Roseateles amylovorans: one gene and its partner. The protein of the gene in region 2 interacts with the protein of the main gene of each other region in a pairwise test. Links are inferred from orthologs where the notes say so. Each region holds a gene or a part of one and is shown on either strand. Other genes may lie near its edges. The genes, in order: N4261_RS11660 and mobA.

What was found.
Region 1: the proteins of mobA (region 2) and N4261_RS11660 interact in binary tests that used the Escherichia coli proteins (3 or more experiments, as listed by UniProt). The link is inferred for Roseateles amylovorans from one-to-one orthologs.

Annotation. Positions count from the first base shown.
Region 1 is NZ_CP104562.2:2,750,467-2,760,186, reverse strand. What follows is about bases 4,797-7,609. They hold N4261_RS11660 (molybdopterin molybdotransferase MoeA), read right to left. Parts: upstream 6,907-7,609; coding sequence 5,686-6,906; downstream 4,797-5,685. Other genes in these bases: thrC (threonine synthase), read right to left, coding at 6,992-7,609; N4261_RS11665 (MoaD/ThiS family protein), read right to left, coding at 5,415-5,666. Also shown: N4261_RS11680 (PA2778 family cysteine peptidase), read left to right, coding at 1-62; N4261_RS11675 (polyamine aminopropyltransferase), read left to right, coding at 866-2,497; N4261_RS11670 (flavin monoamine oxidase family protein), read left to right, coding at 2,524-4,155; more of thrC, read right to left, coding at 7,610-8,401; N4261_RS11650 (tetratricopeptide repeat protein), read right to left, coding at 8,398-9,720. UniProt on the Escherichia coli protein: Catalyzes the insertion of molybdate into adenylated molybdopterin with the concomitant release of AMP.
Region 2 is NZ_CP104562.2:1,989,187-1,999,013, forward strand. The notes cover bases 5,296-8,215. They hold mobA (molybdenum cofactor guanylyltransferase MobA), read right to left. Parts: upstream 7,153-8,215; coding sequence 6,439-7,152; downstream 5,296-6,438. Other genes in these bases: N4261_RS08535 (hypothetical protein), read left to right, coding at 5,296-5,671; N4261_RS08540 (GNAT family N-acetyltransferase), read right to left, coding at 5,733-6,470; moaA (GTP 3',8-cyclase MoaA), read right to left, coding at 7,215-8,215. Also shown: N4261_RS08505 (putative selenate ABC transporter substrate-binding protein), read left to right, coding at 1-101; N4261_RS08510 (phosphonate ABC transporter ATP-binding protein), read left to right, coding at 109-948; phosphonate ABC transporter, permease protein PhnE, read left to right, coding at 975-2,606; N4261_RS08520 (nitroreductase family protein), read left to right, coding at 2,626-3,195; N4261_RS08525 (CBS domain-containing protein), read right to left, coding at 3,208-3,636; N4261_RS08530 (Mpo1 family 2-hydroxy fatty acid dioxygenase), read right to left, coding at 3,941-4,471; more of N4261_RS08535, read left to right, coding at 4,571-5,295; more of moaA, read right to left, coding at 8,216-8,345; N4261_RS08555 (carbohydrate kinase family protein), read left to right, coding at 8,563-9,525; N4261_RS08560 (phenylacetic acid degradation protein PaaY), read right to left, coding at 9,668-9,827. UniProt on the Escherichia coli protein: Transfers a GMP moiety from GTP to Mo-molybdopterin (Mo-MPT) cofactor (Moco or molybdenum cofactor) to form Mo-molybdopterin guanine dinucleotide (Mo-MGD) cofactor.

The DNA of each region.
Region 1 (9,720 bases), 760 kb from region 2 along the record:
TCGGCGGCCCCCGCCTGGATCAATACAAGGCGCTGCAGCGCAAGATCAGCAACGGCATGTGAGGGTGCTGCGGCTGGGGACATCGTTGACATCGATGTCTTCGGTGATCACAGTGGGGTTTGCGTCTTGGGTGGGGCTGGCAACTTCGCTGACGTTGTTGGCGTCGCTGGCGTGGTTGGCATCGCCGCCGTGGTTGAAGTCGCTGCCTCAGTGAGACCGCGCCATGCCCTCACCGAGCATCGTTGGCGGCAGCGGCCGCCCTCTGCGTTCAGGCGCTCCGCATTCACTCCGAGGGCGGCCGCTGCCGCCAACGCCATCCACCCAGCTCCCCCACGATTCCACGCGCCCCCTCTGCCGCGAATCGCCTCCGTGGAACTTCAGGAGCCGCACTCGCACCCGCACCCTCGCTGCGCCCCCGCACTCCGTACCCGCATTCCTAGACTGCATTCCGCCAAGTCGAATCACGCCAGAACATCAAGGGCGTCAGCCCGCCAGCCAAGCGGAGCGCGTGGACTGGCTTTGCCAGTTCACTGCTTCAGGCGCCCCGCATTCACTCCGAGGGCGGCCGCTGCCGCCAACGCCATCCACCCAGCTCCCCCACGATTCCTCGCGCGCCCCTCTGCCGCGAATCGCCTCCGTGGAATTTCAGGAGCCGCACTCGCACCCGCACCCTCGCTGCGCCCCCACACGCCGTACCCGCATTCCTGGACTGCATTCCGCCAAGTCGAATCACGCCAGAACATCAAGGGCGTCAGCCCGCCAGCCAAGCGGAGCGCGTGGACTGGCTTTGCCAGTTCACTGCGCTCGCCCCCTGGGGGGCCGGCGTCAGCCGGTAGGGGGGTACTTTCCAATATGCTCGGGGGTTATGTCTTCGAATGCATCTGCGGGCGACTCCAGCCTGATTGACGACGTCAGCGCTCTTTCCTATGAGGAAGCTGCAGGCGATGGCGAACCAAACACGCGGGCGTCTCTGCCCGAGATCCTGCTGTTGGCCAGCGTGTTCGTCATTGCCGCCTGCGGGTTGGTCTATGAACTCGCCGCCGGCGCGCTGGCCAGCTACCTGCTGGGCGACTCGGTGCTGCAGTTCTCCACCATCATCGGCACCTATTTGTTTGCGATGGGGGTGGGGTCCTGGCTGTCGCGCTACATCGATCGGCAGTTGGTCGCCCATTTCCTCCGGTTGGAACTGCTGGTCGGCGTGATCGGCGGCCTGATGCCGGCCGCGCTGTTCACTGTGCACAGCGTGCTGCCACCGGGACAACTCGCGGCCTTCCGCATCCTGCTGTATGGGCTGGTGCTGCTGGTCGGGGCCCTGGTGGGACTGGAGATCCCGCTGGTGATGCGCATCCTCAAGCGTCACTTCAAGAAGCGTTATGCGCTCAAGGAGCTGGTCTCGCAGGTGCTGACCTTCGACTATCTCGGTGCCCTGCTGGTGGCGCTGGCCTTCCCGCTGTTGCTCGTGCCCTACCTGGGGCTGGTGCGCACCGGGCTGTTCTTCGGGCTGCTGAACGTGGCGGTGGCGATCTGGGCCCTGTGGCTGTTCAGGGCCGAGCTGCGCGGCTGGCGCTCGCATGCGGTGGCCTGCGCGGTCAGCGTGCTGATCCTGGCGCTGGGCATGGCCGGGGCCGACCGGTTGAGCACCTGGGCCGAGGACCGCTTCTACGGCGAGCACATCCTGTTCAAGGAGAGCAGCAACTACCAGCGCATCGTGGTGACGCAAGGTCAAGGCGGCACGCGCCTGTTCCTCAACGGCAACCTGCAATTCCACTCGCGCGACGAATACCGCTACCACGAGGCCCTGGTGCATCCGGCGATGGCGGCCCAGGGCGCACCGCGTCGGGTGCTGGTGCTGGGCGGCGGCGACGGCATGGCCGTGCGGGAGGTCCTGCGCTATCCGTCGGTCCAGCAGATCACGCTGGTGGAGCTGGATCCGCAGATGACACGGTTGTTCTCGACCATGCCACTGCTGCGTCAACTCAACCATGAGGCGCTGCTCAGCCCCAAGCTGACGATCGTCAATGCGGACGCGTTCGGTTGGCTGGAGCAGCATGACGAGCCCTACGACGTCATCATCATCGACTTCCCCGACCCCAGCAATTTCGCGCTGGGCAAGCTCTACACCGCCAGCTTCTATGCGCTGATCGACCAGCACCTGAGCGCATCGGGTTATGCGGTCATCCAGTCGACCTCGCCACTGGTGGCGCCGCGCAGCTTCTGGACGGTGGTGAAGACGGTCGAGTCGGTGGGCATGACCGCCACGCCGTATCACGCGCATGTGCCGAGCTTTGGGGAGTGGGGCTATGTGATGGCCAGCCGCCGGCCCTGGGCGATGCCGCGCGCCCTCCCCGCCGGGCTGCGCTTCATCAGCCTGGACGGTTTTCCGGCCCTGATGAGTTTCCCGCCCGACATGGCCCGGCCCGAGGGGCTGGAGGTGAACCGGCTGTCCAACCAGTCGCTGGTCCATGAATTCGAACGCGAATGGGGCAAGTTGCATTGAGCGGGCCCAGGTCGACGATGCGGGGCATGAACCGCCGGGATTGCTTGGCGCTGGGCCTGCTGCCCTTGCTGTCCGCGTGCGAGGGCGAAGCGCGTCCGGTGGCGCAGCGGCTGGCGGACCGGCTGGCCGAGCTGCCGGGGGGCTGGGTGGGGGCCGATGCTGCGCGAGGTCACCGGCTGCGGGCGGCGCCGCCGGCGTGGAGCGCCGTCACCGGCACGCCGCGCCGTGCGCAGGTGCTGGTGCTGGGCGCCGGGATCGCCGGGCTGGCCTGCGCGAGGCGGCTGCGGCTTCAGGGCGTGGACGTGGCGCTGCTGGATCTGGAGGATCGTCCGGGCGGCAACAGCCGAGGCCATCGGATCACGAATGGCGCCGATCAGGCCCAAGGGCTGCGGTGTCCGTTGGGGGCGCACTATCTGCCGACGCCCGGCCCCGAGGCGACGGAAGTACGGGCCTTGCTGGAGGATCTGGGGCTGGCGCGGCATGAGTTGGGGCGCTGGGTCTACGACGAACGGTGGCTCTGCCACAGCCCGCATGAGCGGCTCTGGTGGAAAGACCACTGGGTGGATGGACTGCTGCCGCCGGCCGAATCGGCCCAGACGCAGGACCAGTACCGCCGGTTTGCCGCGTTGGTGGAGCAGGCTCGGCATGAGGTCGGCTTTGCGATGCCCAGCACCCATCACGGGTGGTCGGCGGCCCACCAGGCGCTGGATGCACAGACCTTCTCGGTCTGGCTGGACAGCCAGGGACTGAACGCGCCGCCGCTGCGGTGGTACCTCGACTACTGCTGTCGCGACGACTACGGCGCCGATGCGACCCAGGTGTCCGCTTGGGCGGGACTGCACTACTTCGGCAGTCGCCACGGGTTCATGAGCCTGGAGGAGCGGGAATCGGTGCTGACCTGGCCGCAAGGCAACGGATGGCTTTCGGAGCGCTTGGCCGCGCCCTTGGCGGATTCCTTCCACGGAGGGCGCACCGTGCTCCGGGTGCGCGAGGAGCGGCACTCGGTGCAGGTCATGGCCTGGAACGAGCAGACCCAGGCGGCTGAACGGTGGGAAGCGCCGCAGGTGGTGATGGCCATGCCCCTGTTCATCGCGGCTCGGTTGCCCGAGCAACCGCCCGCCGCGCTCACTGAGGCCGCTCGGCTGATACGGTATGCGCCTTGGCTGGTCGCCAATCTGCTGCTGGATGCGCCGCCCCTGGAGCGCGTGGGGGCGCCGCTGTCCTGGGACAACGTCGTCTTCGGCGGGGAGGCGCTCGGCTATGTCAATGCCAATCAGCAGACGCTCGATCCCAGTCGAGGGCCGATGGTGCTCACCGCCTATCGCGCACTCCGCTTGGATCAACGGTCGGCGCTGTTGACGCAGGACTGGCGGGGCTGGGCCGCCCAGGTGCTGGCAGACCTCGCGCCCCTGCATGCGGATCTGCCGGAACGGGTTCAGCGGGTCGACCTCATGCGGTATGGGCATGCGATGAGCATCCCGCATCCCGGCCTCCGAGGGTCGGTGCCGCTCGAAGCGCTGCGGACACGAGACCACGGGCGGTTGCAGTTCGCGCACGCCGATCTGGCGGGGTACTCGGTGTTTGAAGAAGCCTTCACCCAGGGGGAAGTGGTGGCGGCTCGGGTTTTGGGGGCTCGGGTTTTGGGGGCTCGGCGTTGATGCCTGGTTTTTTGTTGATGGCTTCCTCGGTGGGCTTTCTCACCGCGTGAGAGCCCGCCGGGGTTTCGGCCCGGCAGCCGAGTCCCTTTCTGGCGCCCCAGAAAGGAACCAAAGAACGCCTCCCTCCCGGCGAGCTTGCTCGCTGTCATCCCCCCGTCGCTCGTCTCTCCGCTCCGAGACTCCTCCAGCCCTGCTACTAGAACCCCCACCACTCGCTGACACTACCCACTCCTCGCTGCGAACGCTTGCCCGCTTTCGCGGGACGCGCCAACCGTTCAACGCAATCCTTCCACCCCCACCGACACTCGCCCTAAGCGGGGCTCGTCTTTCACGCATCCCGACCGACTGGATTTGCTCGCGTCATATGCCGCCCGACTGATGCAGCTTTCGGCGACGGCATGCACCGCCGTCACGTTCTGTCCTGCGATGCCATGCCATGGGTGGTGAGGACCCCGGAGTCCGAGGCGGTACGAGAGCCGATCGTCACCAAGTCTCGCGAATCTTTAACCGGCGCGCCGGCGATGGCGATGGCGATGGCGATGGCGATGGCGTGGATGTACCGCGGACGAGCCCCGTCTAGCGCGAGTGTCGGTGACGGTGGGAGGACTGCGTTGAACGGTTGGCGCGTCCCGCGAAAGCGGGCAAGCGTTCGCAGCGAGGAGGAAGGCACGAGCGTGGATGTACCGCGAACGAGCCCCGCCTAGGGCGAGTGTCGGTGACGGTGGAAGGACTGCGTTGAATGGTTGGCGCGTCCCGCGAAAGCGGGCAAGCGTTCGCAGCGAGGTGGAAGGCACGAGCGGGGATGTACCGCGAACGAGCCCCGTCTAGCGCGAGTGTCGGTGACGGTGGGAGGACTGCGTTGAACGGTTGGCGCGTCCCGCGCAAGCGGGCAAGCGTTCACAGCGGGGAGGAAGGCACGAGCGTGGATGTACCGCGGACGAGCCCCGCTTAGGGCGAGTGTCGGTGACGGTGGGAGGACTGCGTTGAATGGTTGGCGCGTCCCGCGCCAGCGGGCAAGCGTTCGCAGCGAGGAGTGGGTAGCGTCAGTGAGCGGTGGGGGTTCTAGTAGCAGGGCTGGAGGAGTCTCGGAGCGGAGTGACGAGCGACGGGGGGATGACAGCGAGCAAGCTCGCCGGGAGGGAGGCGTTCTTTGGTTCCTTTCTGGGGCGCCAGAAAGGGACTCGGCTGCCGGGCCGAAACCCCGGCGGGCTCTCACGGCGGTGAGAAAGCTCGCCGAGCAAGCAAAAAACAGAGCCCCATCACCCCCCCGTCACGGGCGGAAAGAACGCCACCTCCGCCCCATCGGGGATGGAGACGGTTTCCGAGCTCATCTTCTGATTCAGCGCGCACCGCACGGCCTTGCCCCGGGCCAGGACGGCGGCGTGGGCGTCGCTGGAGGCGATCAGTTGATCGCGGAGTTCCCCAAGGGTGACCCCATCCTGATGGGCGAGGATTTCCTGCGCCCCCAGCGCCTCCCGCAGCGAGGCGAAATAACGAACGGTGATGGACATAAAAAAGCCGTGGAAGGCGTCAGAACAGTTCGTTGAAGGGCAGGAACCGCACCACCTGCCCGGGCTGGACCACCGTCCCGGGCGCGAGATCGACCACCCCATCGGCCCAGGCGGCCGAGCTCATGACTCCTGAGCTCTGATTCGAGAACAGCTGCAACCCACCTTGCTCAGAGACCCGCACCCGAAGGAACTCCCGCCGTTTGTCGGCCTTGGTCCAGGCGAACTCTGCCGGCAGCAGATAGCCCCGGGGCGCGAGCTGAGTCGCCCCTTGCATCCGCAGCAGCACGGGCCGCACGAACAGCAAGAAGGTGATGAAGCTGGAGACCGGATTTCCCGGCAGCCCCATGTACCAGGTGCGCCGGCCAGTGGAGGTGACTTCACCGAAGGCGAGCGGCTTGCCGGGCTTGATGGCGATCTGCCAGAGATCGAGCCGCCCTTCCCGCTCGAGCGCGGGCTTGAGGTGGTCTTCCTCGCCAACGGACACGCCGCCGGAGCTGAGGATCAGGTCGGCGTCACCCGCCGCATCGCGCAGGGCCGCGCGCGTGGCCTCCAGTGAATCGGGCACGATGCCCAGATCCCGCACCTCGCATCCCAGCGACAGCAGCAACGCATGCAAGGTCGTGCGATTGGAGTTGTAGATCTGCGCATGCCCCAGCGGCTGCCCAGGCAGCGCCAACTCATCACCGGTGGAGAACAGCGCCACTTTGGGCCGCACGGCCACGGTGAGTTCGGCGCGGCCGGCGGTGGCCGCCAGCCCGAGCGCTGCGGCATGCAGCCGCGCACCGGCACTCAGCACCCGCTCCCCGAGCCGCACATCCTCGCCGCGACGCCGAATCGCCAGACCCGCTGACACGGCGCCCTGAATGCGGACCTGTCCCAGGCCTCCCGCAGGATCCTTCAGCGCCTCGCACTGTTCCTGCATCAGTACCGCATCCGCCCCCTCGGGCACGAATGCGCCTGTGAAGATCCGCGCCGCCGTGCCCGGCTGCAGCGGTTGCGGCATCGCGCCCGCCGCCACGCGCTGTGACACCGGCAGCACCGTACCCGCGCCGACCACATCGGCCACACGCATCGCATAGCCATCCATGGCGCTGTTGTCACGCGGCGGCACATCCAGCGGCGACAGCACGTCCTCCGCCAACACCCGACCCAGCGCCAGGGCGGTGACCACGGATTCGGTGCGCCCCGACGGCTGCACCTGCGCCAGCAGCCGCTGCAAGGCGTCGTCCATCGACAGCATCGGCGCCCGGACAGGCGCTGCCGCCGCAGACGAGGACACCGAGGCCGAGGCCCCCGCCGAATCGGATTTCAGATCAGATTTCAGATCAGACATGGTCAACGATGAACTGCTTCACGAGATCGACCGACACCGGCATCACCTGCACCCGCTTCGGCCGTGATTCCAGATCGGCCAGCGCGGCCGGGCGCGGAGGCACCAGGCCCAGCGCCTCTTCGATGGTGGCGGCAAACTTGGCCGGCAAGGCCGTCTCCAGCACCAGCATCGGCGTGCCCGCCTGGCGCTGCTCCAGCGCGACCTTCAGGCCGTCGGCGGTGTGGGTGTCGATGACCTGACCGTATCGCTGGTGGCACAGGCGGATCGTCGCCAAACGGTCCGCATGGCTGCTGCGACCGGACACGAAACCAAAGCGCGCGGACATGCGCGCACGTTCCTCGGCGGTGATTTCGAAATAGCCCTGCGTCGCGAGTTGCTCGCCGAACAGCTGGCGCACCCGATCCGCATCCCGGTCCAGCAGATCGAAGACGAAGCGCTCGAAGTTGCTGGCCTTGGAAATGTCCATCGACGGGCTGGAGGTCTCCAGCGTCTGCGCCGCACCGCGCGGACGGTAGACCCCGGTGCGGAAGAACTCGTCCAGCACGTCGTTCTCATTGGTCGCGACGACCAGGCGTTCGATCGGCAGGCCCATCATGCGGGCCACATGGCCGGCGCACACATTGCCGAAGTTGCCCGACGGCACGGTGAAGCTCACCCGCTCGCTGTCGGTGCGGGTGGCCTGGAAATAAGCCGCGAAGTAATAGACGACCTGCGCCAGCAGACGCGCCCAGTTGATCGAATTGACCGTCCCGATCCGGTGCCGACGCTTGAAGTCCAGATCGTTGGACACCGCCTTCACGATGTCCTGGCAATCGTCGAACACGCCCTGTAGCGCCAGGTTGTGGATATTGGCCTCTTGCAGGCTGAACATCTGCGCCTGCTGGAACGGGCTCATGCGGCCGTTCGGGCTGAGCATGAAGACCTGGATGCCGGCCTTGCCGCGCATCGCATATTCGGCCGCGCTGCCGGTGTCGCCCGAGGTCGCGCCCAGGATGTTGAGCGTCTCGCCACGGCGCTTGAGTTCGTACTCGAACAACTGACCGAGCAGTTGCATCGCCATGTCCTTGAACGCCAGCGTCGGCCCGTTGGACAGTGCCACCAGCGCCAGTCCCGGCTCCAGCGGCTTCAGCGGCGTGATCTCCGGCGTGCCGAACACCGCTTCGGTGTAGGTGCGCTTGGTCAGGGCCTTGAGGTCGTCCGCAGGAATGTCGTCGATGTAGAGCGACAGGATCTCGTACGCCAGGTCGGCATAGGCCAGTCCACGCCAACGGGCCAGCGTGGCCGCGTCGATCTGGGGATAGGACTGCGGCAGGTACAGGCCACCGTCCGGGGCCAGGCCCTCGAGAAGGATGTCGCTGAAGTGGCGGGCAGCGGGATCGCCGCGGGTGCTGAGGTAGTTCACGATGAGGTCGCGTTCGAGGAGTCGGAGAATAGCGGTTGAGGGGCCGGGCCGTCGCGCAGCGTGGCCAGATGCATCGAGTAAGCAGGGATATCGGGAAAGCGCTCGGACAGTTCGGTGTAGACGCGCACCGCCTCGTCCCGCAGGGAGGGCTCCGCCGGCAGCGACGACCCCAGGCGGTTCATCAGCCGGGTGCCCAGGTTGTCCAGTGAGAGACGCGTCGGGCCGTCCAGCCGCAGTCGCGCGCGGGCGATCGCGAGGGCTTCATCCGAAACCCGTGTGGCCCGACGCTCGTCGCCCTGAGCGGCCGCCACGACGGCCAGCGCCTCCAGCCCGGTCATGAGCCGCATGTCGGACTCCAGGGACAGGTCTTCCTCCATCAGCAGCCGCCGTAGCTCGACGCTTTCCTGCTGACAGGCCATGGCCTGATCCGCATCGCCCTGCAACAGCTTGACGAAGCCCAGATGCAGCAGGATCTCCGCCAGGTCCGACCGCGCACCGGCCAGCGCCGGATCGGCCGCCACCATCACGCGGGCCAGGCTGAGCGCCTCGGTCAGACAGGCGTCGGCCCTGGCCAGATGGCCGCGACGCTGATGCAGCAGGCCCAGGCTCTCCAGCGCGGTCACCAGGCCATGCCGCAGATGCGCCGCATCGCGCTGTTGGTCCAGCAACTTCCGCCGCAGCGCCAGGCTCTCTTCCGACGCCGAAAGCGCGCCGTCGAAGTCCTGGCTCCGCTGCAACAGCATCGACAGGTCGTCCAGCAACATCGCCAGCAGCAGCACCGGTTCCTTGTCGCGCGGGAAGGCCTGCCGCGCCGCACGCGCCACGTCGATCGCTTGCCGATAGTGCGCCAGCGCCTCGTCCCAGGCCTGACGGGTCCACAGCGCATAGCCCAAGGTCTGCAGCGCCAGTGCCAGATCGCGGGACACGCTCAGGCTCTGTGCAGCCCCCACGCCGCCGATGCCATCGTCGCCAGCGGCTCGACGCGCGTCCGCCAGCGAGACCAGCCGCCGAGCCAGCGCTTCGGCATCGGCCACTTCGCCGTTCTGGATCGCATCTCGGGCTGCCGACAAGGCATCGGGCAGCCAGACGTCGCTGCCTCGCCCGCCGCGTGCGTCCTCCACCGTCGCGGGACGATCGCCGATCGTGGCGTTCCACCGGGTCAGCCAATCGTGCGCGTCATGGGAGGTGACCGCATGCGCGAGCGCACCCGCCGCAGGCACCGACGGCGGCTGCAGCCCCGACTGCGCCAGTTGCGCCATCTGCGCCAATGCCTCTTCGGACGAGCCCAAGGTCACCGTGAGATACCGCGCATGCCACAA
Region 2 (9,827 bases):
AGATCCTCGGCCTGCAGCGCGCCACCAAGTTCGTGCCGACCAAGCCGGAGAACTACACCGGCATCAAGGCCGCCGCCGAAAACGCCGGCCTGCTGAAGTGATCGCCTGATGTCGCTGCTGGAGTTGGACGGCCTGCGTCTGCAGGCCGGTGCGCGCTGCCTGATCCAGCCGCTGTCCCTGCGCATCGAGGCCGGCGAGCAGGTCGCGCTGATCGGCGCGTCCGGCGCCGGAAAAACCTCGCTGCTGCATGCCCTCGCACTCGCCCTGGCACCCGCCGATGGCCATCTGCGCCTCGGCGGCCAGGACGCCTGGGCCCTGTCGCATGCCGCCCGCCATCGGCTGCGCCGCCAGTTGATGCTCGCGCCGCAGCACCCACCGTTGCCACCCCGTCAGCGGGTGGTCACCGCCGTGCTGGCCGGCCTGCTGCCCGGTGCCGGTCTGGGTACGTCGCTGCGCATGCTGTTCAGCCCGTCCGCCGATCAAGCCCGCGTGGCATTCGATGCGCTGGACCGCCTCGAGCTGGGCAACCGCCTCTGGTCCCGTGTGGACCAACTCTCCGGCGGCGAGCGCCAGCGGGTCGCACTGGCGCGGTTGCTGGTGTCCCGCGCCGCCCTGTGGTTGGTCGATGAGCCGCTCTCCGCGCTGGATCCCCAGCGCGCGCAGCGCAGTCTGGCCGTGTTGCAGGAGGCCGCCCGCGCGCAGCAGCGCACGCTCGTCTGTAGCCTGCATCAGGTGGAATTGGCCCGCTCGCTTTTTCCCCGGGTGGTTGCCTTGCGCGAAGGCCGCCTGGTCTACGACGGCCCGTCCCACGGTCTGGACGACGCGCTGCTCGAAGCACTCTATGCCGGGCTGGACGATCGACCCCCATCCGCCGCCGATGACGATGCCCAGGGCGGTCCTGGCGATGCGACCCTGTCGCGCGCCGTGCCGCAGGCGATGTGTCGATGAACCTGGGTCTAAGCCCCATGAGCCCCATGAGCCCCATGAGCGCGATGGGCGCCGAGCCGTGGCGCCGCGATCCGGCCCTCACGCGGCGGATCGGTCTGGGCGTCGCGGTGCTGGTGCTGCTGTGGCCGCTGCTGGTCTGGTGCGAGTTCCGGCCCTGGGAACTGCTGGAGCCCCGCAGCCTGCGGGCGGCTCTCCGATTCGGCGTCCAGTTCCTGACGCCGCGTGTCGATGCGGAATTCCTGTGGATGGCGCTGGCCGACACCTGGCGCACGGTGGCGATGGCCACGGTGGGACTGGCGCTGGCCTGGGTGATCGCCGTGCCGCTGGCCTTGCTGGCGACGGCGCGGTTGTCGGTCTCCTCGCTCACCGGGCGCATGGCCGCGCTGCCGGCGTCCTTGCGCTGGACGTTGCGCACGCTGCTGGTGGTGCTGCGGTCGGTGCCCGAGCTGGTGTGGGCGCTGATGCTGGTGCGGGTGCTGGGCCTGGGGCCGGGGGCCGGGGTGCTGGCCATTGCGCTGTCCTACGGCGGCATGCTGGGCAAGGTCTACGCCGAAATCCTGGAGAGTGCCGACGCCACCCCGACCCAGGCGCTGCTGCGCGGGGGCGCCGGTCGGCTGCAGGCCTTCTTCTTCGGCACGCTGCCGGGCTGTGCCGACGAGCTCGTGAGCTACACCGTCTACCGCTGGGAATGCGCGATCCGGACCTCGGTGGTCCTGGGCTTCGTGGGCGCCGGCGGGCTGGGCCAGCAGCTGGACAACGCGACCAAGATGTTCGCGGGTGCTGAGGTCTCGACCATCCTGCTGATCTTCATGGCATTGGTGGCCTTGGCCGATCGTCTCAGTGCCTGGCTGCGCCCCAGCCGGATGGGTGCGACCGAGCACGGCACCGATCGACCGCCGCGTCGCACGAGCCTGTGGCTGCTGCTGGCGGCGTTGGCCGTCCTGGTGGTGGCCAGCTTCGTGTCGCTGCCGGTGCGTTGGGGCGATCTGCTGAGCGCGTCGGCGCTGTCGCAGATGGGCGCCTTCCTCTCTGAATTCTTCCCGCCGCAACTCGCGCCGGCCTTCCTGATGCGGGTGGGGCAGGGCGCATTGGAGACCCTGGCCATGTCGGCCCTGGGCAGTGGCTTGGCGGCCGTGGCGGGCCTGGCGTTGGCGCTGCTGGCCAGTCGACCGTCGGGTCTGCTGCGTGGCGCGACCTGGCTGCTGCTGAATGCCTTGCGCAGCGTGCCCGAGCTGGTGTGGGCGTCGATCCTGCTGGTGTCAGCGGGACTCGGGCCGATGCCGGGCACCCTGGCCCTGGCGCTGCACACCACGGGTGTGCTGGGTCGGCTGATGGCGGAGGCGCTGGAAAATGCACCGGCGCAGACGGCCCAGGCCTTGCGTTGGGCCGGGGCTTCGCGCTGGCAGGTATTTGCCTATGCCACCTTGCCGCAGGCCGCGCCGCAGTTGCTCAGCTACACGCTGTACCGCTGGGAGAACAACATCCGCGCGGCCGCGGTGCTGGGCGTGGTGGGGGCGGGCGGACTGGGGCAGATGTTGAGCGTGCACCTGGGCCTGTTCCAGATGCGCGAAACCAGCACCGTGGTCCTCGCGATGCTGGTGCTGGTGATGCTGGTGGATGCCTGTTCCTATGCGGCGCGACGCAAGCTCAATCGATGAGGCACGGGAGGCCTGAGCGATGAATCAAGAAGGATTGGCGCTGTTGATGGCGCGGGCGTCGGTGGGACCGAAGCATCTCGGCGTGCCGGGCCCGAGCGACGAGCAACTGCGGGTGATGGTCGAGGCCGCCCTGCATGCGCCGGACCACGGCGAACTGGTGCCGTTCCGGTTCAAGGTGGTGCGCGGCGAGGCCCGGGCGACGATGTCGCGCCTGTTTGGTGACGCCGCACGGCGCGCGGGCAAGGACGACGCAGGCATCGCGATGGACGAGGAACGCGCGCTGCTGCCGCCGATCACCGTGGCGGTGGTGGCGGCGCTGGACATGGGTCATCCGCAAGTTCCTGCTCATGAGCAATGGGCCTGCGTGGGCGGCGCGCTGACCAACTTCCTGAATGCGGCGCAGGCCTTGGGCTTCGGCGGCAAGATGCTGTCCGGCGCCAAGGCCCGCGATCCCGGTCTGGTAGCGGCCTTTTGCGCGCCCGGCGAAACGCTGCTCGGCTGGATCGCGCTGGGCACGCCGGTGCGCTCGCCCAAGCCGCGCGCAGCCAAGGCCAACGCCGACGCCGCGCTGCAGTTCTGGGGCGAGTGAGCGCTGTGCCCGTCACCCGTGAATGTAGGACTGCAGCTGCGCGATCGTCAGTTCGTCATCGGCAATGATGTCGTTCATCAGATCGCGGATCGACAGCATGCCGATCACCTCCTCGCCCTGCATCACCGGCAGGTGCCGGATCTTGCGTTGGCTCATCAGGCTCATGCAGTCCCGCATGTCGGTGCTGGGTTTGACCACCAGGACATTGGGCGTCATGACATCCTTGACCAGGGTGTGGCGTGAATCCCGTCCCTGCAGCGCGATCTTGCGGGTGTAGTCGCGCTCGGAAAAGATGCCCAGCAGGCGGTCGTCGGTCATGACGAGCAGGGCGCCCACATCATGCTCGGCCAGCAGATGCAGGGCATCGAACACCGTTGCATCGGGCGTGATGCGCCAGACGTTGGGACCACGGTTCTTCAGCAGTTCGGACACCGGTTTCATGGAGCCTCCTGGCGTGTCGTCGACGCGGCGGATCGGATCGATCGGACGAAGCCGCTGCCCGCCCGTCGAGTCATCAAGATAAGCCGCTTGGCGACGCGGCGCAAGACCCGGCCCCAAGGGGCACGGGGACAGTGGGTCGGTGGCGGCCCTTTGGGGAAGCAGGGGACGAGGGGGACCGCTCGGCCGCTCAGGCGCTGTTTCAGGCCTCGTGCGGCCGACGCGGCGCGGACCCTCGGCAAGCCGGATCACGCCTCATCCATCGGCATCGGGCCATCTCAGGCCCAAGCCCGACGGCTCGGTCGGATCAGGCCGGATGGGTGAGGTCGCGCAGGTGGGTGGGGCCGACGCGGCGCTCAATCTCGGCGAGCAGTTCACGGCCCCAGCCCAGGGCGAACAGGGCCTCGCCGACCACGAACATCGGGCCGACCAGCAAGCCGACCAGATCGTCGACGAACGCCGGTTTGCGGCCCTCGTAGTAATGGCCGACGAACTGGATGATCCAACCCACGATGAAGCTGCCCAGGCCCCAGGCCAGCCAGCCGCCGGTGGAGCCCGCTGCCAGCGGGTGGGCCAGGGCCATCAGCACCGCATTGACCAGCGCGGTGGCCAGTCCCAGCACCAGGTTGCCGCGGGTGAGGTACCAGGCGGCCGCGCCGGCCCACACCAGCCAGGCGGCGCTGAGCGTCCACTGGTCGATGTGGATCTGGGCCCGCGCTAACAGCACGCCGACGGCAAACACGATCAAGGGGATGCCCACGAAGTGGGTGGCGATGTTGCGGCGGTCGCGGTGATAGGCGGCGTATTGCGCCATCAGATCGGTCGCTTGGCGGTTCATGGCGGTCTCCGGATCTGTCTCGTTGTGCGGTAATGCTAGTGTGCTCGCCGCCGTCGTGGCGGTCAAAATGCCGTTTTTGCGGCTCCTGGTTTTCCCCTTATGACCTCGGACGACAACACCTTCGCCGCAAACGCCCCGGTCGGTGCCACCGGAAGCGGCGACCACCCCGCGACGCCTGGCCTGCGCACCGGCCGTCCCGGGCCGCCATGGCGCCGCAAGACGGGGTCGCCCCGCGTCATCAGTTTCGTGGCTCAGGTGGCGGTCGGCGTGGTGCTGGCGAGCGGATTGGCCGCCTGCGGCACCCGCGCTCCCGACATGGGCGCGGCGTCCCCAGCGCCTCTGACGAGCTCGCCGCGCGCACCGACGGAGGCGACTCACCCGCCCAACCTGCCCAACCTGCCCATGCGGCCGTCCGGCGCCACCGCAGCGGCGCCATCGACGGCAGCGAAGGTCGCCACCGCAGACGCATCCACCTTGCCCGCCCTGCGTTGCCCGGAGTGGCTGACGGCGCAGCGCCGGGACCAAGGGCGTCTGTATGCGGTCGATGGCCAGGCGTCGCAGATCCACATTCATGTCTTTCGGGCCGGCCGGCTGGCGTCGCTCGGCCACAACCATGTGCTGGGCGTGGACCGCTTGGTGGGGCATGTGTATGTACCCCAGCAGGGCTTGGGCGACGCGGGCGTCGAGCTGGCCTTCCGTCTGGAGGACCTGATCATCGACCGAGCCGAATGGCGCCAGGCCCTCGGTGCGGAGTTCGCGAGCCAGCCCTCGGCCGACGACATCGCCGGCACGCGGACCAACCTGCTGCGGGCGCTGGAGGCGTCGGACCATCCGGAGGTGCTGCTGCGCAGCCGCGCGGTGGAAGGCGCCTGGCCCCGGCTGGTGTTGACCATGGCCGTGCAACTGCATGGCCAGGTGAGGACCCTGGAGGTGGCGTTGGACGTCGCGCGTCCCGGCGTGTCGGCGGCGGTCGTCCCAGTCGATGAACGCGGGGCGACCGGCGGTCCGGGCGGTCCGGGAGATTCGGGCGCCGGCGCAGAGGCCGCACCGTTGCGCGCGAAAGGTCGGCTGGTGATTCGACAGAGCGAGTTCGGCCTCAAGCCCTTCGCGGTCCTGGGCGGGCTGCTGGCGGTACAGGATGCGCTGGTGGTGGACCTGGATCTCGTCGCGCAGCCGGTGGCGCAATGTCGGGGGGCGTGAGGCGAGGTCCGACGTCGTCCCTCACGGCCCGTGGATCGCGTAGATCGCGCGGATGCCGTGCTTACAACGCCGAGGTGCCGCCGGCCTGGCGTTCGGCCAGGGACTCATTGGGGCCGTCGTCGCCGGAGCGCAGGGTGAGGCACATCAGTTCCTTGGCCAGGTAGCGCCCGTCGGCCAGCCGCACGGCGCGCGGCAGGTGGCCATAGCAGACGAAGCCCATGCTGCGGTAGAGCGCCACCGCCGGCGCGTTGCTCGCGGTGACGCTGAGCGTGACCAGCTCCAGCCAGGGCTCATGCCGAAGCCGGGACAGCGCCTCCTGCAGCAGCGCGCGACCGATGCCCCGGCCCTGCTGCGCGTCATCCACCATCATGCCCACCAGGTGGGCGATGTGCTGCACCTTCTGCCGACCTTCCGCCTCACAGGTGAGCGCCCCCACCAAGCGATCGCCCGACCAGGCACCGAGCGTGAACAGGGCGCGGCCGCCCGCCTCGGGATGAAGTCGATGGCGGTAGCTGGCGGCCTGGCGCGTCTGTTCGGTGGCGGCGTCGGAGGTAAAGGCATGCTCATGGCGCGCCAGCATCCCGTCGCGCAGCGCCTTGTAGGCGGGCAGATCGGGCTCGGTCAGCAGCCGGAGCTCGGACCCTTCCAGCGACGTCGGACGCAGACCGGGATGCAGGTGCGAGGCCGCCTGGGCGACCGCGTCGGAGCCGCCGTCGGCGGCAGGGGCCTTCAGGGCGGGGCGGACGGTCACCGGCGCCGGATCGGCTTCAGGGATGGGGCCGCGGTTCAAGTCGCTCAAGCTCGCTCCTGTCGTTGATGTTGGCAAAGGCCCGATCGTCGCTCGGACGGTCGAACGGTACCAGCACCAAGGGCAGCGACCGCAGCCAGGCTTCGACGCGGCGCTCGCCGGCCTGCAAGGCCGCCTGCAGCGCGTCGCGATGGCGCAGATGCACCAGGCTGGCCAGCGGCTGGCTGCGCAGCGGTGTGTCGGGCGCCTCGCGACCCAGCGCCATGGCGCTGTCGTGGCCGTCGGTCAGGGCGGCCTGCAGGCGGGACGCCAGGTCCTCCGGCAGCCAGGGACTGTCGCCGCTGACGCACAGCAGCCAGTGATCGCTCGGGGGCGCGCCGGCGGCGGTGTCGCTCGGCGTGTGGGGGGCCTGGGCCGCCATCGCCGCGGCCTGCAGGGCCTGCACCGCGTCCATGCCGGCCAGCAGGCCGGCCAAGGGGCCGGGATAGTCCGGCCAGCTGTCGGTGACCACCGGATGGCCGTAGCGTCGGTAGTCGTCCAGATGCCGGTTGGCGCTGAGGACCACCCGGCCGTTCACCTGCGGTGCGATGCGGGCCAGCACATGCTCGACCAGCGGGCGGCCCTGAAAGGCTTGAAGCGGTTTGTCGACGCCGCCCATCCGGCTGCCGCGGCCGCCGCACAGCAGCACCGCGGTGATGGCCCGTGCCGCGGGGGCGGGAGCGGGCGGGGGCAAAGGCGCGTGCGCGTGTGCGTGAGGGTGCGAGGGCAGCATGGCGTGCGGCTCGATGCCCGTCATCAGCCGCCGATGTAGTGCATCTCGACCCGTCGCGCACCGCCCGCCTCGGAGGGCGGCAGCGAGGCGCGCAGCTCGGAATAGCGGTCCGCACGACGTTGCCACAGCGTGCCCAGGGCGCCGGCGATTTCCGCATCGCTGCGGGCCGGCAGGTCGCCCTGGCCGCGCAGCAGGGCGCGCAGGTCGTGGCCATCGGAGGCGAACAGGCAGGTGTAAAGCCGTCCTTCGGTGGAGAGCCGGGCGCGGTTGCAGTCGCCGCAGAAGGCCTGGGTGACGCTGGAGATCAGCCCGATCTCGCCCGAGCCGTCGGCATAGCCCCAGCGGGTGGCGGTTTCGCCTTCGGTGGTCGGGGCCAGGGGCACCAGATCCATGTGCTCGCGCAGCCGGGCGAGCACCTGCGCCGATGGAAGCACCTCGTCCATCCGCCAGCCGTTGCTCATGCCGACGTCCATGTACTCGATGAAGCGCAGCACCACGCCGGTCCCGCGGAAGTGACGCGCCATCGGCAGGATCTGATGGTCGTTGGTGCCCCGCTTGACCACCATGTTGACCTTGATCGGCGCCAGCCCGACCGACTGCGCGGTCTCGATGCCGTGCAGCACCTCGGCCACCGGGAAGTCCACATCGTTCATGCGGCGGAACACCGCGTCGTCCAGTGCATCGAGGCTGACGGTCACCCGCTTCAGGCCGGCGTCCTTGAGCGCCTGCGCCTTGCGGGCGAGCAGCGAGCCGTTGGTGGTCAGCGTGAGATCCAGCGGCTGATCGTCGGGCGTGCGCAGTTCGGCCAACTGGGCGATCAGTGCTTCAATGTTGCGGCGCAGCAGCGGTTCGCCACCGGTGAGCCGCAGCTTCTGCACGCCGAGCCCGGCGAACACGCCGGCCAGCCGGGTGATCTCCTCGAAGCTCAACAGGTCGCGATGCGGCAGGAATTGGTAGTCCTTGTCGAAGACTTCCTTGGGCATGCAATAGCTGCAGCGGAAGTTGCAGCGATCGGTGACCGAGATGCGCAGGTCGCGCAGCGGCCGCCCGCGCGCATCCAGCCAGGGGCCTGAAAGGTCCGGCAACGGGGCGGGGACGGGGGGAATGCGCCCGACCTGGCGAAGGTCGAACAGGGGAATCACGCCATCGGTCATAGGGCGCGATTGTGCCGCCGCGTCGATGTCCGCGCCGGGCAAAGGTCTGATGCGAATCCCGTCCCTTGTGCAGAACGGCCGCCGGCGGCGGGCCTTCATGCGCCGTACGGTGGCGCGTTGGGGGCGAGGTGGGGCGGGGCCGACCGGGTCGGCCGTGTCGCTACCCTGTAGGACTTGTCACTTGCGCGACGGGCCTGCAATCGATTGAATGCGGTCCATGACTTTGACCCCCAGCACTGTCCTCCATGCCGATCTGGCGAGTTTCGTGTCGTTTGGCGAAGCGCTGACCGACATGGTGCGTGAGGGCCCTGATCTCTGGCGCAGCCGCACCGGCGGCTCGCCGTGGAATGTGGCGATTGCGATGTCGCGGCTGGGTCAGCTGAGCGCCTTTGCCGGCGGCATCAGCAAGGACCGCTTCGGCCAGGCGCTGTGGCAGGCCAGTGCGGATGCCAGCCTGGACCTGCGTTTCATCCAGCAGTTCGCCAAGTCACCGTTGATGGCCTATGTGCATGAGGTCGATCCGCCGGAGTATTGCTTCGTCGGCGACGACAGCGCGGATCTGCACTTCCGCCCGCATGCCTTGCCCGCCGGATGGCGGCGTGCGTTGCGGTGGGCGCATTTCGGATCGATCAGCCTGACGCGCGAGCCGCTGGCCGCGCGGCTGGTGGCGCTGGCCGAGTCGCTCAAGGATGACGGCGTGCGGATCAGCTACGACCCCAACTACCGCATCACGATGGACTCGCGCTATGACCGCACGCTGGAGCGCATGTGCCGCATCGCCGATGTGATCAAGGTCTCCGACGACGACCTGCGCGGCCTGTTCCGCAGCCGCGACCATCACCTGGGCCTGGCCCAGATCGCGGCCTGGAATCCTCGGGCAATCGTGATGCTGACGCTGGGCGAGCGCGGCGCGCAGCTGTTCCATCCCAAGGGGGACCTGAGCGCCAGCCCGCCGGTGCTCGAAGGTGCGCTCGACACCGTCGGTGCCGGCGATGCCGCGATGGGCGGACTCCTGTTCAGCCTGATGCAGGACCCGCAGGAGGATCCGGAAGAGCACCTGCGCTGGGCCGTGGCCGCCGCCGCCGCGGCCTGCACCGGCGCGGGGGTGCATGGGCTGTCGTCCGGTCGGGTGTCGGCGTTCCTGGGTCTGGTGCGGGTGCAGCCGGTCGAGGTGGTCTGAGGGCCATCGCCGTGACCTCGGCGGGCGTCGATGCCGCTTCCGGGGCGATGTCGGGGCGATGTCGTGCTGATGCCCTTCTGATGCCGTTCTGATGCCGTGCCGATGCCGTGCCGATGCCGTGGTGCTTCGGCAGCGGCGGGGCTCAGTCCCGTTTAGTGGCCACGAGGGATTTGAGCGCGCCGACCTGCAGACGAGCGCGGTCCGGTTCCTCTTCGGTCAAGGGCTCGACTTCCACCAAGCTCGCACGGCTGCGCTGCGCCAGGGCGTGATAGGCCTCGGTGCCTTCTCGCTTCCAGCGGATC